DNA from 3 places in the Pseudomonas sp. ZS1P83 genome. Region 2 is predicted to be linked to each of the others. Evidence: predicted binding sites of a transcription regulator. Region 2 holds the regulator's gene; each other region holds the start of a gene.

Region 1 (6,914 bases), 1.6 Mb from region 2:
ACCTTGAGCAAGTCGATGGCATCACCCGTGAGCATCTGGCCGAAGCACTGCAATACCGGCCGACCACTAACTAGCAGGGATTATTCTTTGGTGAGATCCACCAATGGTGTTTGGCGCACCTCAGTTTGCCGCCCGCTCTGAATCTCGCTCACCCGCTTCAACGCGTTATCCACAGCCCCCTTGTCCGCCAACAGGCTGTAGCTGATCTGGAACTGCTTCTGCTCCTTGGCCGCAATCGTCGGCACCAGATTCAGTGGCCGCTGATACCGACGGTTATAGGAAAAGCTCGTCCCTGGCTCAAGACCCGTGACGTAGCCCTGCCCTTGGGTGTCAGTGTTTTTCCACAGGGAGAACACCGGCAACTGTTGAGTATTGAAACCCACCGCAACCCCAAGGCTGCCTGCCTTGTTATGCAACACGGTCAGCGTGTCGCCCTTGGCATCGGCATACGGCACGACGTTGTAAACCGTCTCGTCGTAGTCCTTGGTCGGCGCGCGGTAGGTTTGCCAGTCCGGCAGATCCCCTTTTGCCTTGTCATTGAACGGCGACACCTGTTTCACCGGTGCGGCGAAACGGGCGCCCTGCTCCAGGAATGGAGTGCTGAAGTTGCTGTGGTACAGCGCCTGGTATTCCTTTGGATAATCGCCGTTGTTGGTGAGGGTGTCGTTGAGGGCGAACGCAGCGCTGCCGGGTTCGGTGACCAGTTCGGTCATCACCGAGAAGTCGACTTTCTTGAACGCCTGCTCTTTCAGCTCGCCGCGCAGGCTGATGGCGTAAGGCGCATTTTCGTCGATGTGCAAAGTGACTTTGCCGGCCGGAATGTTGGCGGCGCGACCGTGGAGAGTCAGCAGTTCACCGTTGTCCATGCCCGGGTGGCCGACCCACTCGTAGCCACAGCGAGCGACCAGCTCGTTAAAGCCCTCGAGCCAGCCCAGCCCGCCGCGGCCGTTGAGTTCGATGAAGGACGGATTGACCACGTCCTTGACCGGCGAATCCCAACCCATGCGCACATCACCGACCGACGCCTGTAGGACGTTCATCCCGCGGGTCGGCACCACCGAGAGTTTCATGGTGCCGTTATCGATGTCGACGATGCTGACGCCCTCCTGCCGACCGCCGTGCAAGGTACGCAGGGTGACCGAGAAGGGTTTGCCGGTTTTGATGCCGAGCTGCTGACTGGTGATCTGCCAGTTCTGGGCCGCTTTGTCGGTGTCGAGCAACACGTAGTCCCAAGCCATGGCGTGGGAGGTAGCCGACAGCGCACCGAGAGCGATGATGAGTTTGAGCGGAGTCATGACAGGAGCCTTTCTTGGAGTTGTGTCGTTTTTATAGTCTTGCTGAAACGATTCATCAAGCTTAAAAACAACACAACTCAGCTCATGCCAGAGAAAGAATGCGGCAGTCCCTTAGCGGAACCGGTCAACCTCATGCCGCAAATCCGCTGCCAGCTTCTCCAGCTCTTTGGCGGTGATCGCCAGATTGGACACCACTTCGCGCTGCTCACTGTTCGCCAGGGCAATGCTTTGCAGGTTGCTGCTCAGCAAGGTTGCGGTGCTGCTCTGCTCTTGGGTCGCGGTGGTGATCGCCGCGAATTGCTGCCCGGCAGAACGGCTTTGCTCATCGATACGTGCTAGGGCACTGGCGACGTTGGCGTTGCGCGACAAGCCTTCCTGCATCAAGACGTTGCCCTGCTCCATAGTGCTGATGGCATTGCCAGTTTCCTGCTGAATACTTTGGATCATGCCGGAAATTTCGTCAGTCGCTTTGCGAGTGCGTGAAGCCAGGTTGCGAACTTCATCGGCCACCACCGCAAAACCACGACCCTGCTCGCCGGCACGAGCGGCTTCGATAGCGGCGTTGAGCGCCAGCAGGTTGGTTTGATCGGCAATCGAGGTAATCACACCGACAATGCCACCGATTTCCTGGGAGCGCTGACCCAAGGTATTGATCACCGTCGCCGTGCTCTGAAGCGCGCCGGCGATTTGCTCCAGAGACGAGGACGCTTCGTCCATCGACGTACGACCGATCTGGGTTTGCTGTGCGTTTTCCTGAGCCAGACGCTGGGTGCTGCCCATGTTGTCGGCAATGTTCAGGGAGGTGGCGCTGAACTCTTCCACGGCGCCGGCCATGCTGGTGATTTCGCCCGACTGCTGCTCCATCCCTTCATAGGCACCACCCGACAGACCGGACAAGGCCTGGGCACGGCTGTTGACCTCTTGCGAAGCTTTGCGGATGTGCTCGACCATGGTCGACAAAGCTTGGCTCATCTGGTTGAAAGCGCGGGCCAGCTGACCGATCTCATCGTGGCTCGACACGTTCAGCCGCACGCTCAAATCACCGGCACCCAAGGCTTCAGCCTGACGCACCAAATCACCCAGCGGCGCGAGTTTGCTGCGCAACAGCCAGACTGCCGAGCCCACAGCGATCAACATTGCCAGCAGACTGCCAATTGCCAATTGAATACCGACACTCCAGGTCACGGCACGGATTTCGGTTTTCGGCATGCTCGCCACGACCGACCATGGGCCGCCTTCAAACGGTACGGCAATGCTGTAGAAGTCCTCGGACTTGTCGCTCCAGAACTCGCCCTTGCCCGGCGTTTTCGCCAAGCCAACGATGGTCGGAGTCGCCTGATCCAGCGCTTGTACGCCCGCGATCGGCACCAGCCATTTGCTCTGTTCATCCAGCAGCGCCAGGGAACCGGTCTGGCCGATACGGAAGCGCTTGAGGTTGGCGAACTGCGCGTTCTGCGCGTCGGTGTAGTCGAATCCTACGAACAGTACGGCAATCACCTTACCGCTGCTGTCGCGTACGGGGGTGTACTGAGTCATGTAGGAGCGTTCGAACAGCAAGGCACGACCGACATAGCTCTGCCCCGCCATCAAGCGGGCATAGGCCGGGTTCGCGTGATCGAGCAGCGTGCCGATCGCCCGGTTGCCGTCCTGTTTGCTAAGTGAGGTGCTGATCCGAATAAAGTCTTCGCCGCTGCGCACGAACACCGTGGCGACACCCGCCGTCATTTGCTTGAACTCGTCCACTTCCTTGAAGTTGTTGTTCAATACTTCGCTGCCCAGGTGCAGGCCCGGGGTCTGGGTGCCCGCCACGACCACCGGTTCGTCCGGATGCACGCTCAGCCCCGCGCTGAAGCGTTTCTCGAACAGGCCGGCCAAGCGCTGGGTGCTTTCACGCAACGTGCCGTGAAAGGTGCTCAACTGATCGGCCAGCAACCGGGCTTCACTGGCCAAATGCTCTTCGCGGGTGGCAAGGTTGGCGGTGTCCAGCGAGCGCAGGGCGAACACGGTACTGCCGCTGATGACAATCGCCAGTATCACGGCAAGCGCAAGACCAAGCTGTGAGGCGATCCGGGCACGAGGTTGAGACATGACAGCTCCTGGCCGAGTGACCGGATCATCCTGATCACGACGCACACTCAGCAAAATTTCTAATGGGAATTACGTCGAACCTGCACGAAGGTTCCATCTGCAGATTTTCGGCGGCAAACCTGAATACTTGAGTAGTTAACCGGGATATGGCTCAAGGCCGCCATTTGCGGCGGCTCTATCGATTCAACTCAAGTGCTGGACATCGGGCAATTCCATTGCTCGGACTTCGCCTTGCAAGAAGTCGCTGAGTCGACGCAAACGTTCACCTCCGGGGCGTGTTTTCGGCCAGACGAGGTAATAATTCTCACCGCTGGCGACGGCCGTCGGCCACGGCAAACTCAAGCGTCCCTGCGCCACATCCTCCGCGACCATCAACAGATCGCCCATGGACACGCCATAGCCTCGGGCGGCGGCGATCATGCCGAGTTCCAGCGTGTCGAACACCTGCCCGCCCTTGAGTGACACCTGGTCCGTCAGCCCCATGCGTTCCAGCCAACTGCGCCAGTCGCGACGGTCCGGCGTCGGGTGCAGCAGTTCGGCATTGGCCAGCCGCGCGACATCCCACGGCTGGTCCTGCAGAAGATTCGGCGCGCCTACTGGAATCAGCTCTTCCGGGAACAGGAAACTCGCCTCCCAGTCCGGCTGAAAATGCCCGTTGCTGAGGATGACGGCGCAGTCGAACGGTTCATGGTTGAAGTCCACCGAGTCGACGTCCATCCAGGCGCTGGTCAATTGCACCTCATTGCCTGGTTGCAGGTGCCGAAAGCGGCTGAGCCGTGCCAGCAGCCAACGCATGGTCAGGGTCGACGGCGCTTTCATGCGCAGAATGTCATCCTCGGCGCGCAAGGTATTGCAGGCCCGCTCCAGCGCGGTGAAGCCTTCACGAATGCCAGGCAGGATCAGCCGCGCCGATTCGGTCAATTGCAGATTGCGCCCGCTGCGGTGAAACAGCCGACAGGCAAAATGGTCCTCAAGCGTACGAATATGTCGGCTAACCGCACTTTGAGTGATCGATAATTCTTCGGCCGCGCGGGTAAACGAGCTGTGCCGCGCCGCCGCTTCGAATGCGCGCAGGGCATACAAGGGAGGAAGACGACGGGACATTCGGAAAGCTCCTATAGCGGGATTCGGTCACCCTAGCAGAAACTCTCCAGCATGAGTTTGAATCATGCCACCCATCCTTTTTATCCCTTTGTGCAAACCCCGTAGAGCGCCGAGAATCGAGGCTTTCCTGTCCACTTTGGCTTTCCTTTTCTCTTTAAGAGCGGAGCGTGATGACCATGCAGCATCCAGCGCGTACCGAACTCTGGGCCATCCTGCGGCTGGCGGGGCCGTTGATTGCCTCACAGTTGGCGCACATGCTGATGGTCCTCACCGACACCTTGATGATGGCGCGCCTGAGTCCCGAAGCGTTGGCCGGGGGTGGCCTGGGCGCGGCGACTTACTCGTTCGTGTCGATTTTCTGCATCGGCGTAATAGCGGCGGTCGGCACCTTGGTGGCGATCCGTCAGGGCGCGGGCGATATCGTGGGCGCTGCGCGGCTGACTCAAGCCGGGCTTTGGCTCGCATGGCTGATGGCACTGGTGGCCGGGTTGCTGCTGTGGAACCTCAAACCGGTATTGCTGCTATTTGGCCAGACCGAAACCAACGTCCATGCGGCAGGACAGTTCTTGCTGATCTTGCCATTCGCCTTGCCCGGCTACTTGAGTTTCATGGCCCTGCGCGGTTTCACCAGCGCCATCGGCCGGGCAACGCCGGTGATGGTGATCAGCCTGGGCGGCACCGTGGCCAACTTCGTCCTCAACTACGCGTTCATCACCGGGATGTTTGGCTTGCCAAAAATGGGCCTGGTGGGGATTGGCCTGGTCACCGCGATCGTCGCCAATCTGATGGCCGTGGCACTGGCGCTGCACATCCGTCGGCATCCGGCCTACAACGCTTACCCGCTGCGCCAGGGCCTGTCGCGGCCGAACCGGCAGTACCTTAAAGAACTGTGGCGCCTGGGCCTGCCCATCGGCGGCACCTATGCAGTGGAAGTCGGACTGTTTGCCTTTGCGGCGCTGTGCATGGGCACTATGGGCAGTACGCAACTGGGCGCACACCAGATCGCCCTGCAAATCGTCTCGGTGGCGTTCATGGTGCCGGCGGGGCTTTCCTATGCGATCACCATGCGTATCGGTCAGCACTACGGCGCCGGGCAGTTGCTTGACGCACGGCTGGCCGGTCGGGTCGGGATCGCGTTTGGCGGCGCCTCGATGCTGGCCTTCGCCATGGTCTTCTGGCTGCTGCCCAATCAGTTGATCGGGTTGTTCCTTGACCATAACGACCCGGCCTTTCGCCCGGTCATCGACCTGGCCGTGAGCCTGCTGGCGGTAGCGGCGTGGTTCGAACTGTTCGACGGTACGCAAACCATCGCCATGGGCTGCATTCGCGGGCTCAAGGATGCCAAGACCACGTTCCTGGTGGGTTTGGCCTGCTACTGGCTGATTGGCGCGCCAGCCGCCTGGTGGATGGCCTTCCATTTGAATTGGGGGCCGACGGGCGTCTGGTGGGGCTTGGCGCTGGGGTTGGCGTGCGCGGCGGTGAGCCTGACGTTGGCGTTTGAGTGGAAGATGACGCGGATGATTCGGCGAGAGCCTTCGCCACAGGCTGGTTTCCGGATGGTTCAGCCTGACTGAGATTCCCTGTAGGAGCGAGGCTTGCCCGCGAAGGCGTCGTGTCAGTCGACATCTCTGTTAACTGACACGCCGCCTCCGCAGGCAAGCCTCGCTCCTACAGGATCCTCGTTAGCTCACGACTTCCAATGCGGTCTGCTGGCTGGAGCCAAAGGTCAAATACTCAACCAGCTCCGCCAGCGGCAATGGCTTGCTGATCAGATACCCCTGCACCTGATCGCAACCAAACCCGCGCAACAAATCCAGCTGCTCCGGTGTTTCCACACCTTCGGCGACCACTTCAAGGTTGAGGTTGTGCGCCAGATTGATCATCGCGTGGACGAGTTTGCGGTTCTCTTCACGCTCCTCCATGCCGCCGACGAAACTCTTGTCAACCTTCAGCAAGGTAATTGGCAAGCTGTTGAGGTGCACAAACGAAGAGAAACCGGTACCGAAGTCGTCCAGGGAGAAGCGCACACCCAGACGCCCCAGGGCATCCATTGTCTGTTTCACCAGATCGCTGCGGCGCATCACCGCGGTTTCAGTCAGTTCGAACTCCAGCCATTGCGCCTCGACGCCGCGCTCGGCAATCAACCGACTCAGCGTCGACAGTAACTGGCTGTCCTGAAACTGCCGGAACGAGAGGTTGATCGCCATGTGCAACGCCGGTAAACCCCGTTCGCGCAACGCCTGCATGTCGCGCAAGGCGCGGGAAATCACCCAGTAACCCAACGGCACGATCAAACCGCTCTGCTCGGCCAGCGGCACAAACTCGCTGGGTGGCAGCAAGCCCCGTTCGGCGTGACGCCAGCGCACCAACGCTTCGAGGCCGACGATCTGCCCGTCCTCAAGGTTCAGGCGTGGCTGGTAATGCAGT
Region 2 (6,914 bases):
CAGCCTTGGCAACCGGGGCTGCAACCGAAGCGCTGGCGCCCGACGCGGTACCGACTTCAGTGAACTTGCCTTTGCCGTGCAATTCGTCGAGCAGCGATTCGAACTCGTGATCCGAGATCAGATCGCTGCCAGCCGCTTTAGCGATTGGTGCAGCCGGGGCCGGAGCCGCAGCAATGGCCGATTCCAGCGCATCAACGGCAAAGTTGCCCTTGCCGTGCAGCTGATCGAGCAGTGCTTCGAACTCGTCGTCGGTGATATCGGAGCTGTCGCCTGCCGCTTTCGGGGCAACCGGTGCGGCTGGCGCCGGAGCTTTCGCATCGACGGCGAACTGGCCTTTGCCGTGCAACTGATCGAGCAACGACTCGAACTCGGCATCGGTGATTTCGTCGCTGGCAGCGGCACTACCCGCTGGCAGTGGAGCAGCCGCCGGGGCCTCGGCCTGCGCCTTGACGGCGTTCAGCGAGTCCAGCAGTTGTTCGAATTCGTTATCGGTGATGTCGCCCGACTCGCTGTCGGCAGCCGGTATTTCGACCACGTCGGCAATCGGTGCGGCTTCTTCAGCTTTCGGCTCGGCCAGACGGGCCAGAGCTGCCAGCAATTCAGGCGTGGCCGCCGTGATCGGGCTGCGCTCGCGGACTTCGGTAAACATGCTGTTCACCGCATCCAGCGCTTCGAGAACCACGTCCATCAATTCCGAGTCGACGCGACGTTCACCCTTGCGCAGGATGTCGAACACGTTCTCGGCGATGTGACAGCACTCCACCAGCTCGTTGAGCTGGAGGAAGCCGGCGCCTCCTTTTACAGTGTGAAAACCGCGAAAAATTGCATTGAGCAAGTCCGCATCATCGGGTCGGCTTTCAAGCTCGACCAGCTGTTCGGACAGTTGCTCTAGAATCTCGCCGGCCTCAACCAGGAAATCCTGAAGGATCTCTTCATCGGCGCCGAAGCTCATGTGTAGGGGTGCTCCTAGAATCCAAGGCTGGAAAGCAAATCGTCTACATCGTCCTGACCGGACACAACGTCTTCTCTTTTATCGGCATGAATCTGCGGACCTTCACCCTGAGAGAGATGTTTTTGCGGATCTTTTTCAGCCAGCATCGCTTCACGGTCATGTTCGATGCCCGCAAAGCGGTCCACCTGACTGGCCATAAGTACGAGCTTGAGCAGGTTGCTTTCAACTTCGGTGACCAATTGGGTCACACGCTTGATTACCTGACCGGTGAGGTCCTGGTAATCCTGAGCGAGCAGAATGTCGTTGAGGTTGCTCGACACCACGCGATTGTCTTCGCTGCTGCGTGTCAGGAAACCATCGACTCGCCGGGCCAGTTCGCGGAACTCTTCAGCCCCGACCTCGCGACGCATGAACCGTCCCCAGTCGGCGCTCAAGGCCTGGGCTTCATTGCTCAGGCCGTTGACCAGCGGCGTGGCGTTCTCCACCAGGTCCATGGTGCGGTTGGCCGCGGCCTCGGTCAGCTTGACCACATAGCCCAGACGCTCAGTGGCATCCGTGATTTGTGACACTTCCTCGGCTTGCGGCATGTTCGGGTCAATCTGGAAATTGACGATCGCGCTATGCAGCTCGCGAGTGAGCTTGCCCACTTCCTGGTACAGGCCGCGGTCACGGGTCTGGTTGAGCTCATGGATCAGTTGCACGGCGTCGCCGAACCTGCCTTTCTCAAGGCTTTCGACCAGTTCGACAGCGTGTTTTTTCAGGGTCGACTCGAAATCGCCCTGTGAAGATTCGTTATGCTCCATAGCTCCCCCGTGGCGCAGTTTCTCAACCGATGCGTTCGAAAATCTTTTCGATTTTTTCTTTCAACGCCTGGGCCGTAAAGGGTTTGACCACATAGCCGTTAACACCGGCCTGGGCTGCCTCGATGATCTGCTCGCGCTTGGCTTCAGCGGTCACCATCAGCACCGGCAGGTGCTTGAGCTTTTCATCGGCGCGCACGTGGCGCAGTAGATCGATACCGGTCATGCCGGGCATGTTCCAGTCCGTTACCAGAAAGTCGATGCTCCCGCTGTTGAGGACAGGAATGGCAGTGGTGCCATCATCGGCCTCGACCGTGTTGGTGAACCCAAGGTCACGCAACAGGTTTTTTATGATCCGCCGCATCGTTGAGAAGTCATCAACGATGAGGATTTTCATGTTCTTGTTCAATTCGACCTCCAAGCAGTCTTAAACGCGCCCAGCACCTGGACACGCCATTTCGATCAATCCGGCAAAGCACTCAATGACTGTCTGGAGCACAACAGATCGGGACCCGTGTGGTTTCAACACCCCACCAGCCTCGTTCGCAGTGTCCCCACACTGCCTTCAGCGCGCTCGCCACTCCCCCAAACGCCCCCGCAAACGGGCCGCGCACTGGCTGTGTAACTGGCTGACCCGAGATTCGCTGACCCCCAGGACTTCACCGATTTCCTTGAGATTCAACTCTTCGTCGTAATACAGCGCCAACACCAGTCGCTCACGCTCCGGCAAATTGGCAATCGCGTCCGCCAGCGCCATCTGGAAGCGTTCATCTTCCAGATCGCGCGACGGCTCGAGATGAGCACTGGCGCCATCCTCGTGCAGCCCTTCGTGTTCGCCGTCCTGCAACAGATCGTCGAAACTGAATAACCGGCTGCCCAGGGTGTCGTTCAAAATCCCGTAATAATCGTCGAGACTCAATTGGAGTTCGGCCGCAACCTCGTGATCTTTAGCGTCACGACCGGTTTTAGCTTCAATCGAGCGAATGGCGTCGCTAACCATCCGGGTATTGCGGTGGACCGAACGTGGCGCCCAGTCCCCTTTGCGTACTTCATCGAGCATCGCGCCGCGGATTCGAATGCCCGCGTACGTCTCGAAACTCGCACCTTTGCTGGCGTCGTATTTGGTCGACACTTCAAGCAGGCCGATCATCCCGGCCTGAATCAGGTCTTCGACCTGGACACTGGCCGGCAGACGCGCCAGCAAGTGGTAGGCAATGCGCTTAACCAGTGGCGCGTAACGCTCGATCAGCTCGTACTGCGCGTCACGTGCCGAATTCTTGTAAAGGTTGTAACCGCTGGCTGTCATAGCACCGGTCCTGCCGTTTGTTGTACGAGGCGCTCGACGAAAAACTCCAGGTGACCACGCGGGTTGGCAGGCAATGGCCAGGTATCGACCTTCTGTGCAATGGCCTTGAACGCCAGGGAGCACTTGGAACGCGGGAAGGCTTCATAGACGGCGCGCTGTTTCTGCACAGCCTTACGCACGCTTTCGTCGTAAGGCACCGCGCCGACGTATTGTAAGGCGACGTCGAGGAAGCGATCCGTGACCTTGGTCAACTTGGCGAACAGGTTGCGACCTTCCTGTGGGCTCTGGGCCATGTTGGCCAGGACGCGGAAGCGGTTCATGCCGTAATCGCGGTTAAGTAGTTTGATCAGTGCGTAGGCATCAGTGATCGAGGTCGGTTCGTCGCAGACCACCAGCAAGACTTCTTGCGCTGCGCGAACGAAACTGACTACCGACTCACCAATGCCCGCAGCGGTGTCGATCACCAATACGTCGAGGTTGTCGCCGATATCGCTGAACGCCTGGATCAGGCCGGCGTGTTGGGCCGGGCTCAGATGAACCATGCTTTGAGTGCCGGACGCGGCCGGGACGATGCGGATGCCGCCAGGGCCTTGCAACAATACGTCGCGCAGCTCGCAGCGGCCTTCGATCACGTCGGCCAACGTACGTTTGGGTGTCAGTCCCAGCAGGACGTCGACGTTCGCCAGCCCCAGATCGGCGTCCAGCAGCATGACGCGCCGGCCGAGCTCAGCTAGAGCCAGGGACAAGTTCACTGACACGTTAGTTTTCCCGACGCCACCTTTGCCGCCGGTCACCGCGATCACCTGTACGGGATGCATGCTGCCCATGAATTTTCTTTACCTTGTCTTACTTAGACGGAGGCCACATTACTGGCTGCGCGTTCACAAAATGAACAATGCATGGCAGACCATCGATGTAGGTACAAAAACTGTTCATTAATACCTCAGCCGACCTGCTTGGTCGGGCTGTGGTAAATATCAGCGAACATGTCAGCCATGGCTTCTTCGCTGGGTTCTTCTTGCATTTGCACGCTTACGGCGCGACTGACCAACTGATGACGACGCGGCAGATGTAAATCATCCGGAATCCGCGGGCCATCGGTCAGGTAGGCCACCGGCAATTCATGACTGATGGCCAGGCTCAACACCTCACCCAGACTTGCCGTTTCATCCAGTTTAGTCAGGATGCAGCCCGCGAGGCCGCAGCGTTTGTAACTGTGATAAGCGGCCGTTAGCACCTGTTTCTGGCTGGTGGTTGCCAACACCAGATAATTTTTGGATTTGATCCCACGACCCGCCAGGCTTTCAAGCTGCATGCGCAGTGCCGGATCGCTGGCCTGAAGGCCCGCGGTATCGATCAGCACCACGCGTTTGCGCAGCAAGGGTTCCAGTGCCTGCACCAGTGACTGACCCGGGTCGACGTGAGTCACCGACACATTGAGGATCCGGCCAAGGGTCTTGAGCTGCTCCTGAGCACCAATACGGTAGCTGTCCATGCTCACCAACGCGATATTTTGCGCGCCGTACTTGAGCACGTAGCGGGCGGCGAGCTTGGCCAGAGTGGTGGTCTTGCCCATGCCGGCAGGGCCGACCATGGCAATCACACCGCCCTCTTCCAGCGGCTCGATTTCCGGTGTGGCGATCATCCGCGCCAGGTGCGCCAGCAGCATGCGCCAGGCCTGACGAGGTTCTTCAATATCGGTAATCAGCGCCAGCAAATCGCGTGACAACGGGCCGGACAAGCCGATGCGTTGCAGGCGACGCCAAAGATTGGCCTGGGCCGGACGGCTGCCTTGCAGCTGATTCCAGGCCAGGGAGCCGAGTTGCACTTCCATCAGTTCGCGCAAACTGTTGAGTTCGAAACGCATCGAGTCGAACGCCCGCGAGTCCACACCACCGGAGGCTGGCGCAGCGGCCGGTGCAGGACGACGGGGTTCGGCGTAGGTCGGTTCGATCAGCGGCTCGGCGGCGGTCAGTGGCAGGCCGGCGAACAACTGGCGATTGGTGCTCTTGTCGCTCTCGCCTTCGCCTCGCAGGCTCAGTTCGGCCTGGGCGGTAACGATCCGCGACTGGGTCTTGCGCAGCTCGTCTTCGAGTTCCATGTTCGGAACGCGCGGGGCCAGCGCCGATAATTTGTAATCCAGGGCAGCCGTCAATTCGACACCACCGGCGATCCGGCGGTTGCCAATGATGGCGGCATCAGCGCCCAGCTCATCACGAACCAGTTTCATGGCCTGACGCATATCGGCGGCGAAAAAACGCTTAACTTGCATAAACCACTACCTCAGCCGTTGGGCCCTACTGTCGCAACGATGGTCACTTGCTTGTTGTCAGGAATTTCCTGATACGCCAACACGTGCAAACCCGGGACTGCCAGTCGGCCGAATCGCGACAGCATCGCGCGAACCGGACCGGCTACCAGCAGAATCACCGGTTGACCCTGCATTTCCTGGCGCTGCGCCGCATCGATCAACGAGCGTTGCAGTTTCTCAGCCATGCTTGGCTCCAGCAGAACGCCCTCTTCGGAGCCTTGTCCTGCCTTCTGAAGACTATTGAGCAATATTTGTTCCAACCTTGGCTCCAGGGTGATCACTGGTAGCTCGGAGTCAGTGCCTACAATGCTTTGGACGATTGCGCGGGATACGCCGACGCGCACGGCGGCCACCAGCGCGGCAGTATCTTGACTCTTGGCGGCATTGTTGGCGATGGCCTCGGCAATGCTGCGAATGTCCCGTACTGGCACCTGTTCGGCCAGCAAAGCCTGCAAGACTTTGAGCAGCTGCGACAGAGACACCACGCCAGGCACCAGCTCTTCAGCCAGTTTTGGCGAGCTTTTAGCCAACAATTGCATGAGTTGCTGCACTTCTTCGTGACCGATCAACTCGCTCGAGTGCTTGTACAAAATCTGGTTCAAGTGGGTTGCCACTACTGTACTGGCATCGACCACGGTGTAACCGAGGGATTGCGCCTGGGCACGCTGGCTGATTTCGATCCAGACCGCCTCCAGACCGAAAGCCGGATCTCTGGCGGTAATGCCATTGAGCGTCCCATAGACCTGCCCCGGATTGATCGCCAGCTCGCGGTCCGGGTAAATCTCCGCTTCGGCCAGGATCACCCCCATCAGGGTCAGGCGATAGGCACTTGGCGCCAGGTCGAGGTTGTCACGGATATGCACGGTCGGCATCAGAAAGCCCAGATCCTGCGACAGCTTCTTGCGCACACCCTTGATCCGTGCCAGCAACTGACCACCCTGGTTGCGGTCCACCAGCGGAATCAGCCGGTACCCGACTTCCAGGCCGATCATGTCGATCGGGGTGACGTCGTCCCAGCCCAGCTCCTTGGTTTCCTGGGCGCGGGCCGGGGATGGCAGCAGCTCTTGCTGACGCTTGACCTCTTGCAGGGCCTGCACCTTGACCACGTTCTGCTTCTTCCAGAACAGGTAAGCACCGCCGGCCGCCAGGGCCGCCATGCTGAGAAAGGAGAAGTGCGGCATGCCGGGCACTAGGCCCATCACCGCCATCAGGCCTGCCGCGACGGCCAACGCTTTTGGCGAGGCGAACATCTGGCGGCCGATCTGCTTGCCCATGTCTTCCGAGCCGGAAGCACGGGTCACCATGATCGCCGCCGCTGTCGATAACAACAGTGATGGCAATTGCGCCACCAAACCGTCACCGATGGTCAACAGCGCATAAACCTTACCGGCGTCGCCGAAGCTCATGCCGTGCTGGAAGATGCCGACGGCCATGCCGCCGATCAGGTTGATGAACAGAATCAGCAGGCCGGCGATGGCGTCACCGCGAACGAACTTGCTGGCACCGTCCATGGAACCGTAGAACTCGGCTTCCTGGGCGACTTCC
Region 3 (6,914 bases), 3.1 Mb from region 2:
GAAGCGGGTTCGTGTCACAGGGCTGTCGCCTGAAGGTGGCAGGCTGATGCGAGCCCAGTTCTTCACGTTATTACACCAGGAGATATCCAATGAGCGTACTCGTAGGCAAACAAGCCCCTGACTTCACCGTACCGGCCGTACTCGGTAATGGCGAAATCGTAGACAGCTTCACCCTGTCGTCGGCCATCAAAGGCAAATACGGCCTGGTGTTCTTCTACCCACTGGACTTCACCTTCGTTTGCCCGTCCGAGCTGATCGCTCTGGACAACCGCATGTCCGACTTCAAGGCTCGCAACGTTGAAGTGATCGCTGTTTCGATCGACTCGCACTTCACCCACAACGCTTGGCGCAACACCCCGGTCAACAATGGTGGTATCGGTGAAGTTCGCTACACCATGGCTGCCGACCTGAAGCACGAAATCGCCAAGGCCTACGACGTTGAGTCCGAAGGCGGCGTGGCTTTCCGTGGCGCATTCCTGATCGACGACAAAGGCGTTGTCCGCTCGCAGATCATCAACGATCTGCCGCTGGGTCGTAACATTGAAGAGCTGATCCGTCTGGTCGACGCTCTGCAATTCCACGAAGAGCACGGCGAAGTTTGCCCTGCCAACTGGAAAAAAGGCGACAAAGGCATGACTGCTTCGACCGAAGGCGTCGCGGCTTACCTGACCGAGAACGCTGCTGCGCTGTAAGGCACGTTTGAGGCATAAAAAAAACCGGCCGTTGAGGCCGGTTTTTTTATGGATGGAATAATCCCGACGACGATCAGTCGTTGTAGTCTTCCCAGCCGCCCATTTGTTTCCAGCGATTGACGATGCCGCAGAACAGCTCGGCCGTCTTCTCGGTGTCGTAGCGAGCCGAGTGGGCCTCACGTCCGTCGAAGTCGATATCGGCTGCCTGGCAGGCCTTTGCCAGTACGGTTTGGCCGTAAGCCAGACCGGCCAGGGTTGCAGTATCGAAGCTCGAGAACGGATGGAACGGGTTACGTTTCATGTCCAGGCGCGCGACGGCGGCGTTGAGGAAACCCAGATCGAAGCTGCTGTTGTGTCCGACCAGAATCGCCCGTTTGCAACCATTGGCTTTAAGCGCCTTGCGGATGCCGCGGAAGATATCGGTCAGCGCTGCTTCTTCACTCACTGCCATGCGCAGCGGGTGATCGAGTTTGATCCCGGTGAATTCCAGGGCAGCCGCTTCGATGTTCGCGCCTTCAAAAGGCTCTACGCGAAAGAAGTAGGTGTGGTCAGGGTACACAAACCCTTTTTCGTCCATGCCGATGGTGGTGGCGGCAATTTCCAGCAACGCGTCAGTGGCAGAGTTGAAACCACCGGTTTCAACGTCGACAACGACTGGCAGGTATCCACGGAAGCGTTCAGCCATCGGGTTGCGCGAACCACCTCCACCGCCTTGACCTTCCTGTTCGTCGTCGAAATGGTCTTCACTCACGCGTGTTCCTCCAGCAGGCGCCAGCGCAGTTTTTCACCGGCGCGCAGCGGGATTACGGTCAGCTCGCCAAATGGCAGGCTGGTTGGGGCGGTCCACTCATCGCGGACCAGGGTGATGCGATCGGTGTTCACCGGCAGGCCGTAGAAACGCGGGCCGTTCACGCTGGCAAAGGCTTCGAGCTTGTCCAGCGCGTTGCGTTGTTCGAAGGCTTCGGCATACATCTCAATCGCTGCATAAGCGGTGTAGCAACCGGCACAGCCGCAAGCGGCTTCCTTGGCGTGCTGGGCATGGGGCGCCGAGTCGGTACCGAGGAAGAACTTGCCGCTGCCGCTGGTGGCGGCGTCGAGCAGGGCTTCCTGATGGGTGTTGCGCTTGAGGATCGGCAGGCAATAGAAGTGCGGCCGAATCCCGCCCACCAGCATGTGGTTGCGGTTGTACAGCAGATGATGCGCGGTGATGGTCGCGCCAACATTGGCCGAAGCTGCGTTGACGAACTGCACGGCGTCAGCGGTGGTGATGTGTTCGAACACCACTTTGAGCGTCGGGAAACGCTCGACCACTCGACGCATGTGCTCATCGATGAAGATTTTTTCGCGATCGAAAACGTCGACATCGCCACGGGTGACTTCACCGTGAACCAGCAAGGGCATCCCGACTTCGGCCATGGCCTCGAGTGCAGGGAAAATCTTGTCGATGCTGGTGACACCGGAGTCTGAGTTGGTGGTCGCGCCGGCCGGGTACAACTTGGCGGCGTGAATGAATCCGCAGGCCTTGGCCTCGCGGATTTCTTCGGGCTGTGTAAGGTCGGTCAGGTACAGCACCATCAACGGTTCGAAGCGACTGCCGGCCGGGCGTGCAGCGAGAATCCGCTGGCGATAGCCGTCGGCTTCAGCGGTGTTACGCACCGGAGGTACCAGGTTGGGCATGATGATAGCGCGACCAAAGGTGCGCGCGACATCCGCGACTGTATTGGTCAACACAGCACCATCGCGAAGATGAATATGCCAGTCGTCGGGACGCAGCAGGGTCAGGCGGTCGGACATGAGGGGATTCCAGGCGGGTCAAACTGAGGGGAATGCTACCGGAAAAGACTCTGTCAGGCACTCGCTATCAAGTTTTGCAGGAAGCTTCCGATATCCAACAGGTATGCCGTAAACATGTGTGTGTCGGTCTTTTTGTTGTAGAAGCCAGTGGAGCCTCCCGTGCGCCAGCGTTATTTAGCCTTGCTCAGCGTATTTGCCAGCCTTCCTGCGATGGCGCTCACTTTCCAGACCCGCCTGGAGAGCATCGAGTGGACGGTCGAAGGAGACAAGTTCGAGTGCCGCCTGACTCAGCCGATCACCGATTTTGGTTCCGGCGAGTTCGTGCGCCGCGCCGGCGAGCAAGCGACGTTTCGTCTGACGGCCTACAACGCGATGATCGGCGGCGGGTCGGCCACCTTGCTGGCGGCGGCTGCACCCTGGCAGCCGGGGCGTGGCGACATTAACCTCGGTTCTGTGCGAATCGGCAGTGGCGATGTGCTGTTCAATAGTTCGCAAGTTCAGGCCGGGCGTTTGATCAGTGGCCTGATGGATGGCCGCAGTACGGTTGTTCGACATTACTCTGGCGATGGCCGGATGTCGGAAGTGCGTCTGTTGCCGGTCAAGTTCAGCAAGGCTTTCAACGACTATCAGGGCTGCGTGGCAAAACTGCTGCCGAAGAATTTCGAGCAGGTCAAACAGTCCGAGATTGGCTTCCCCGGCGAAGGCATCGATCTTGACGCGCGGGCCAAGGCTCAGTTGCAGGTGATGCTGGATTTCATGAAGGCAGATCCGACGGTCAACCACATCGAACTCGATGGCCACTCCGACAACAGCGGCAACCGCCTGACCAACCGTGACCTGTCGCGCCGCCGGGCTCTGGCTGTCATGGACTTCTTCAAGGCCAACGGTATTCAGGAATCGCAAATCACCCTGCGCTTCCACGGCGAGCGTTATCCGTTGGCGCCCAATACCAACACCGCCAACCGGGCGAAGAACCGTCGGGTCAATGTCCACCTGGCGCGGGTTGCGCCCACCGAAAAGCCAGCCCCTCAGTCCACTGCATCGGCAAGCGCCGCGTCGACCTCCTGAACCCGCTGTATTCGTCGCCCACTCGACATAATCTGTCGCTTCGTCGTCATAAGCTGTCGCGCCTCTGTAAATTATCCTGCATGACCGGTAGACTTGACGGCTTTCCGTAGAACCCCGTGGAGTGATGGCATGGCGGACGTAAACAAGGTCGTTCTGGCGTATTCCGGCGGCCTGGACACTTCGGTGATCCTCAAGTGGCTGCAGGATACTTATAACTGTGAAGTCGTGACCTTCACCGCTGACCTGGGTCAGGGCGAAGAGGTCGAACCTGCACGCGCCAAGGCACAGGCCATGGGCGTGAAAGAGATCTACATCGACGACTTGCGCGAAGAATTCGTGCGCGATTTCGTTTTCCCGATGTTCCGCGCCAACACCGTTTACGAAGGCGAGTACCTGCTGGGTACTTCCATCGCTCGTCCGTTGATCGCCAAGCGCCTGATCGAAATCGCCAACGAAACCGGCGCAGACGCCATTTCCCACGGCGCCACCGGCAAGGGCAACGACCAGGTTCGGTTCGAACTGGGCGCCTACGCCTTGAAGCCAGGGGTGAAAGTGATTGCTCCGTGGCGCGAATGGGACCTGCTCTCCCGTGAAAAGCTGATGGATTACGCTGAAAAGCACAACATCCCGATCGAGCGTCACGGCAAGAAGAAATCCCCGTACTCGATGGATGCCAACTTGCTGCACATCTCCTATGAAGGCGGCGTGCTGGAAGACACCTGGACCGAGCACGAAGAAGACATGTGGCGTTGGACCGTCTCTCCGGAGAAAGCTCCCGACAAAGCGCAGTACCTCGAGCTGACCTACCGTAACGGCGACATCGTCGCACTGGACGGCGTCGAAATGACCCCGGCTACTGTGCTGGCGACCCTGAACCGTATCGGTGGCGAACACGGTATTGGCCGTCTCGACATCGTCGAGAACCGTTACGTGGGCATGAAGTCCCGTGGCTGCTACGAAACCCCTGGCGGCACCATCATGCTGCGCGCTCACCGTGCGATCGAATCGATCACCCTGGACCGCGAAGTGGCTCACCTCAAAGACGAGCTGATGCCGAAATACGCCAGCCTGATCTACACCGGTTACTGGTGGAGCCCTGAGCGTCTGATGCTGCAACAGATGATCGACGCGTCCCAGGCCCACGTGAGCGGCGTTGTTCGCCTGAAGCTGTACAAGGGCAATGTGATCGTCACCGGTCGCAAGTCCGACGAATCGTTGTTCGACGCCAACATCGCGACCTTCGAAGAAGACGGCGGCGCTTACAACCAGGCCGACGCGGCGGGCTTCATCAAGCTCAACGCCTTGCGCATGCGTATTGCGGCGAACAAAGGCCGGAAGCTTTTCTGAGACTTTTGAAGCCGTAGCGGAACGACCGTAGTGGAACGACGGTAGTGAAACGACGGTAATGAGAGTTGTGGCCTTGTCGGTGACAAGGCCACACATCTGAATAGGGATTCCTGCCGGACATCGTTTTACCAGCGTTCTTTTTGTTTCTGTAATACCTCCCTTCTGTTTCCTCTCTCTGAATGCTCTTCAAGCGTTACCTGCTGCGTGTCAGGTAAAAAGCGTGATCAAGAATCGTCAGGCCACGTGAATTCAAATTGTAAGCAATGCAGAGCGTTGGGCCGTTGCGGCTCTTTGTCTGTTTTGAATGCTTGATGGCGCTTTCCTTCAGCAATACCTCCGAATCGGTACAGGTGAGAAACACGATCACTTGCGCAGGGCTTCCCTGTGGGTGCAGATTTTTTTCAATCCAGGCGCCGAATTCCATTTTTTTGTTTAGCCACCGCGCATCGACGATGTGCAGGCTTTTTAGTGGCTCGATCAGGCACACGTGCTGTAGAGCCGAGAGGCTTGTCTGAATTCCGATCCGGGCGGGAGGGTCCTTCAGGTTATCGGGCCGCTGACCGCGATCAGCGTTGTCCATCACTTTTATAAAATGCTTTCCTTTCCCAAAATCGGAGGGCGCGTACAGCGACCGGTAGTTGAAGTTAAGTGTGGCGAAGAAAAGAAAAAGCAAATAAAAGGGAAAACTGATCAGGAACCAGACATAGAGCTCCCGCTCCTTGTTGTCGAGAAAGGGCAATGAGACGGCGGCCGATGTTTCAGAAATAGCGGCAAATATGGCAATAACTGTCATGGGGTTGACGATTTTTTTCTTTGGTTGGTTCATGTTTTCTGCTCATGGAAGTGTTGTCTCTTCTTGATTTGTTAAAAGTTTTTGGTTTTGATTTTAATAGCTAAGTGATTGGTATTTTTGTTTGTGTAGTGCTCCTTTAAAGTTTGGGTTTCAATGGTGTGATAGTAACGGTATTGAGTGTGGAACGGATATATCTATTCTTGATGTTTTAGGTGGTGCTGGGTTGAGTCTATTTTTGAATTGTTGCCTGGTGTGATTTTTTATTAATACTTGAAACTCAGTGTTTGTGGTATGGGTTTTCCAGTGGTAAATATCAGTTACTCTTAAGCGTAGCTCAATAGTCGGAGTTCGTCGGATCGCTTTCAATGGACCCTGTAATTTGGTTTTTTGGTTGTAAATCGAAACAATAAAACTGCGGAAAATATAAATACCTTCAGGTCGATAACGTTTTTAACCTCCGGTGTTTTTGGATATGTTGTAAGACAAATCTCTAATGTCTGTAGGGAATGTCTCTCGGTGCAGGTGGCCGAGGGGGGCGGCATGCTATGGATGAAACGACTAGGCTATTGTGCGGGCTCTAAAAATTCGAACAGCGAAAATTGGACTTGCCCATGAATAAAGTGCTGATCGTGGATGATCACCCCGTCATTCGTCTTGCGGTACGAATGCTGATGGAGCGTCATGGCTACGAAGTCATTGCAGAGACAGATAACGGCGTGGACGCGTTGCAACTTGCCCGTGAGCATATGCCGGATATTGTCATCCTGGATATTGGAATACCGAAACTTGATGGGTTGGAAGTCATCGCGCGTTTAACATCGACTGCAATGCCCATGAAAGTACTGATATTGACTTCCCAGGCACCTGGGCATTTTTCCATGCGTTGTATGCAATCGGGTGCCGCCGGGTATGTCTGCAAACAACAGGATCTCACCGAATTACTCAGTGCAATAAAGGCAGTATTGTCAGGCTACAGTTACTTTCCGAATCAAGCCTTGCATACCGTACGTTCCAGTTTAGGGAACGCCAGTGAGGCCGATATGGTGGATCGTCTGTCAGGACGGGAAATGATGGTCTTGCAACAGTTGGCCCGAGGCAAGACCAACAAGGAGATTGCCGATGGAATGTTCCTCAGCAATAAGACTGTCAGTACTTACAAGACCCGCCTGTTGTTGAAACTCAATGCTCGCTCTCTGGTCGACCTGATCGAATTGGCTCAA

The links. The regulator FliA, encoded in region 2, starts transcription of late flagellar genes. The targets are predictions, from matches to a motif close to CTAAAGTTTNNNNNNNNNNNGCCGNTAA.
Region 1: ACYZT0_RS26455 (methyl-accepting chemotaxis protein) is a predicted target of FliA. The motif match lies at 3,488-3,515, and genes of this name have one in related genera.
Region 3: ACYZT0_RS19960 (flagellar protein MotY) is a predicted target of FliA. The motif match lies at 2,553-2,580, and genes of this name have one in related genera.

What each region holds. Positions count from the first base shown of each region.
Region 1 covers NZ_CM142706.1:5,641,452-5,648,365, reverse strand. Annotated here, with positions in the region: gene ACYZT0_RS26465 (YifB family Mg chelatase-like AAA ATPase) at 1-74, shown strand, start outside; gene ACYZT0_RS26460 (aldose 1-epimerase family protein) at 81-1,295, opposite strand; gene ACYZT0_RS26455 (methyl-accepting chemotaxis protein) at 1,407-3,383, opposite strand; gene ACYZT0_RS26450 (LysR substrate-binding domain-containing protein) at 3,567-4,487, opposite strand; gene ACYZT0_RS26445 (NorM family multidrug efflux MATE transporter) at 4,664-6,061, shown strand; gene ACYZT0_RS26440 (putative bifunctional diguanylate cyclase/phosphodiesterase) at 6,170-6,914, opposite strand, start outside.
Region 2 covers NZ_CM142706.1:989,171-996,084, reverse strand. Annotated here, with positions in the region: gene ACYZT0_RS04820 (chemotaxis protein CheA) at 1-952, opposite strand, end outside; gene ACYZT0_RS04815 (protein phosphatase CheZ) at 967-1,755, opposite strand; gene ACYZT0_RS04810 (chemotaxis response regulator CheY) at 1,778-2,149, opposite strand; gene fliA (RNA polymerase sigma factor FliA) at 2,318-3,058, opposite strand; gene fleN (flagellar synthesis regulator FleN) at 3,055-3,885, opposite strand; gene flhF (flagellar biosynthesis protein FlhF) at 4,002-5,330, opposite strand; gene flhA (flagellar biosynthesis protein FlhA) at 5,342-6,914, opposite strand, start outside.
Region 3 covers NZ_CM142706.1:4,190,414-4,197,327, reverse strand. Annotated here, with positions in the region: gene ACYZT0_RS19975 (peroxiredoxin) at 90-692, shown strand; gene rnt (ribonuclease T) at 766-1,443, opposite strand; gene pyrC (dihydroorotase) at 1,440-2,486, opposite strand; gene ACYZT0_RS19960 (flagellar protein MotY) at 2,646-3,554, shown strand; gene ACYZT0_RS19955 (argininosuccinate synthase) at 3,684-4,901, shown strand; gene ACYZT0_RS19950 (hypothetical protein) at 5,095-5,727, opposite strand; gene ACYZT0_RS19945 (response regulator transcription factor) at 6,306-6,914, shown strand, end outside.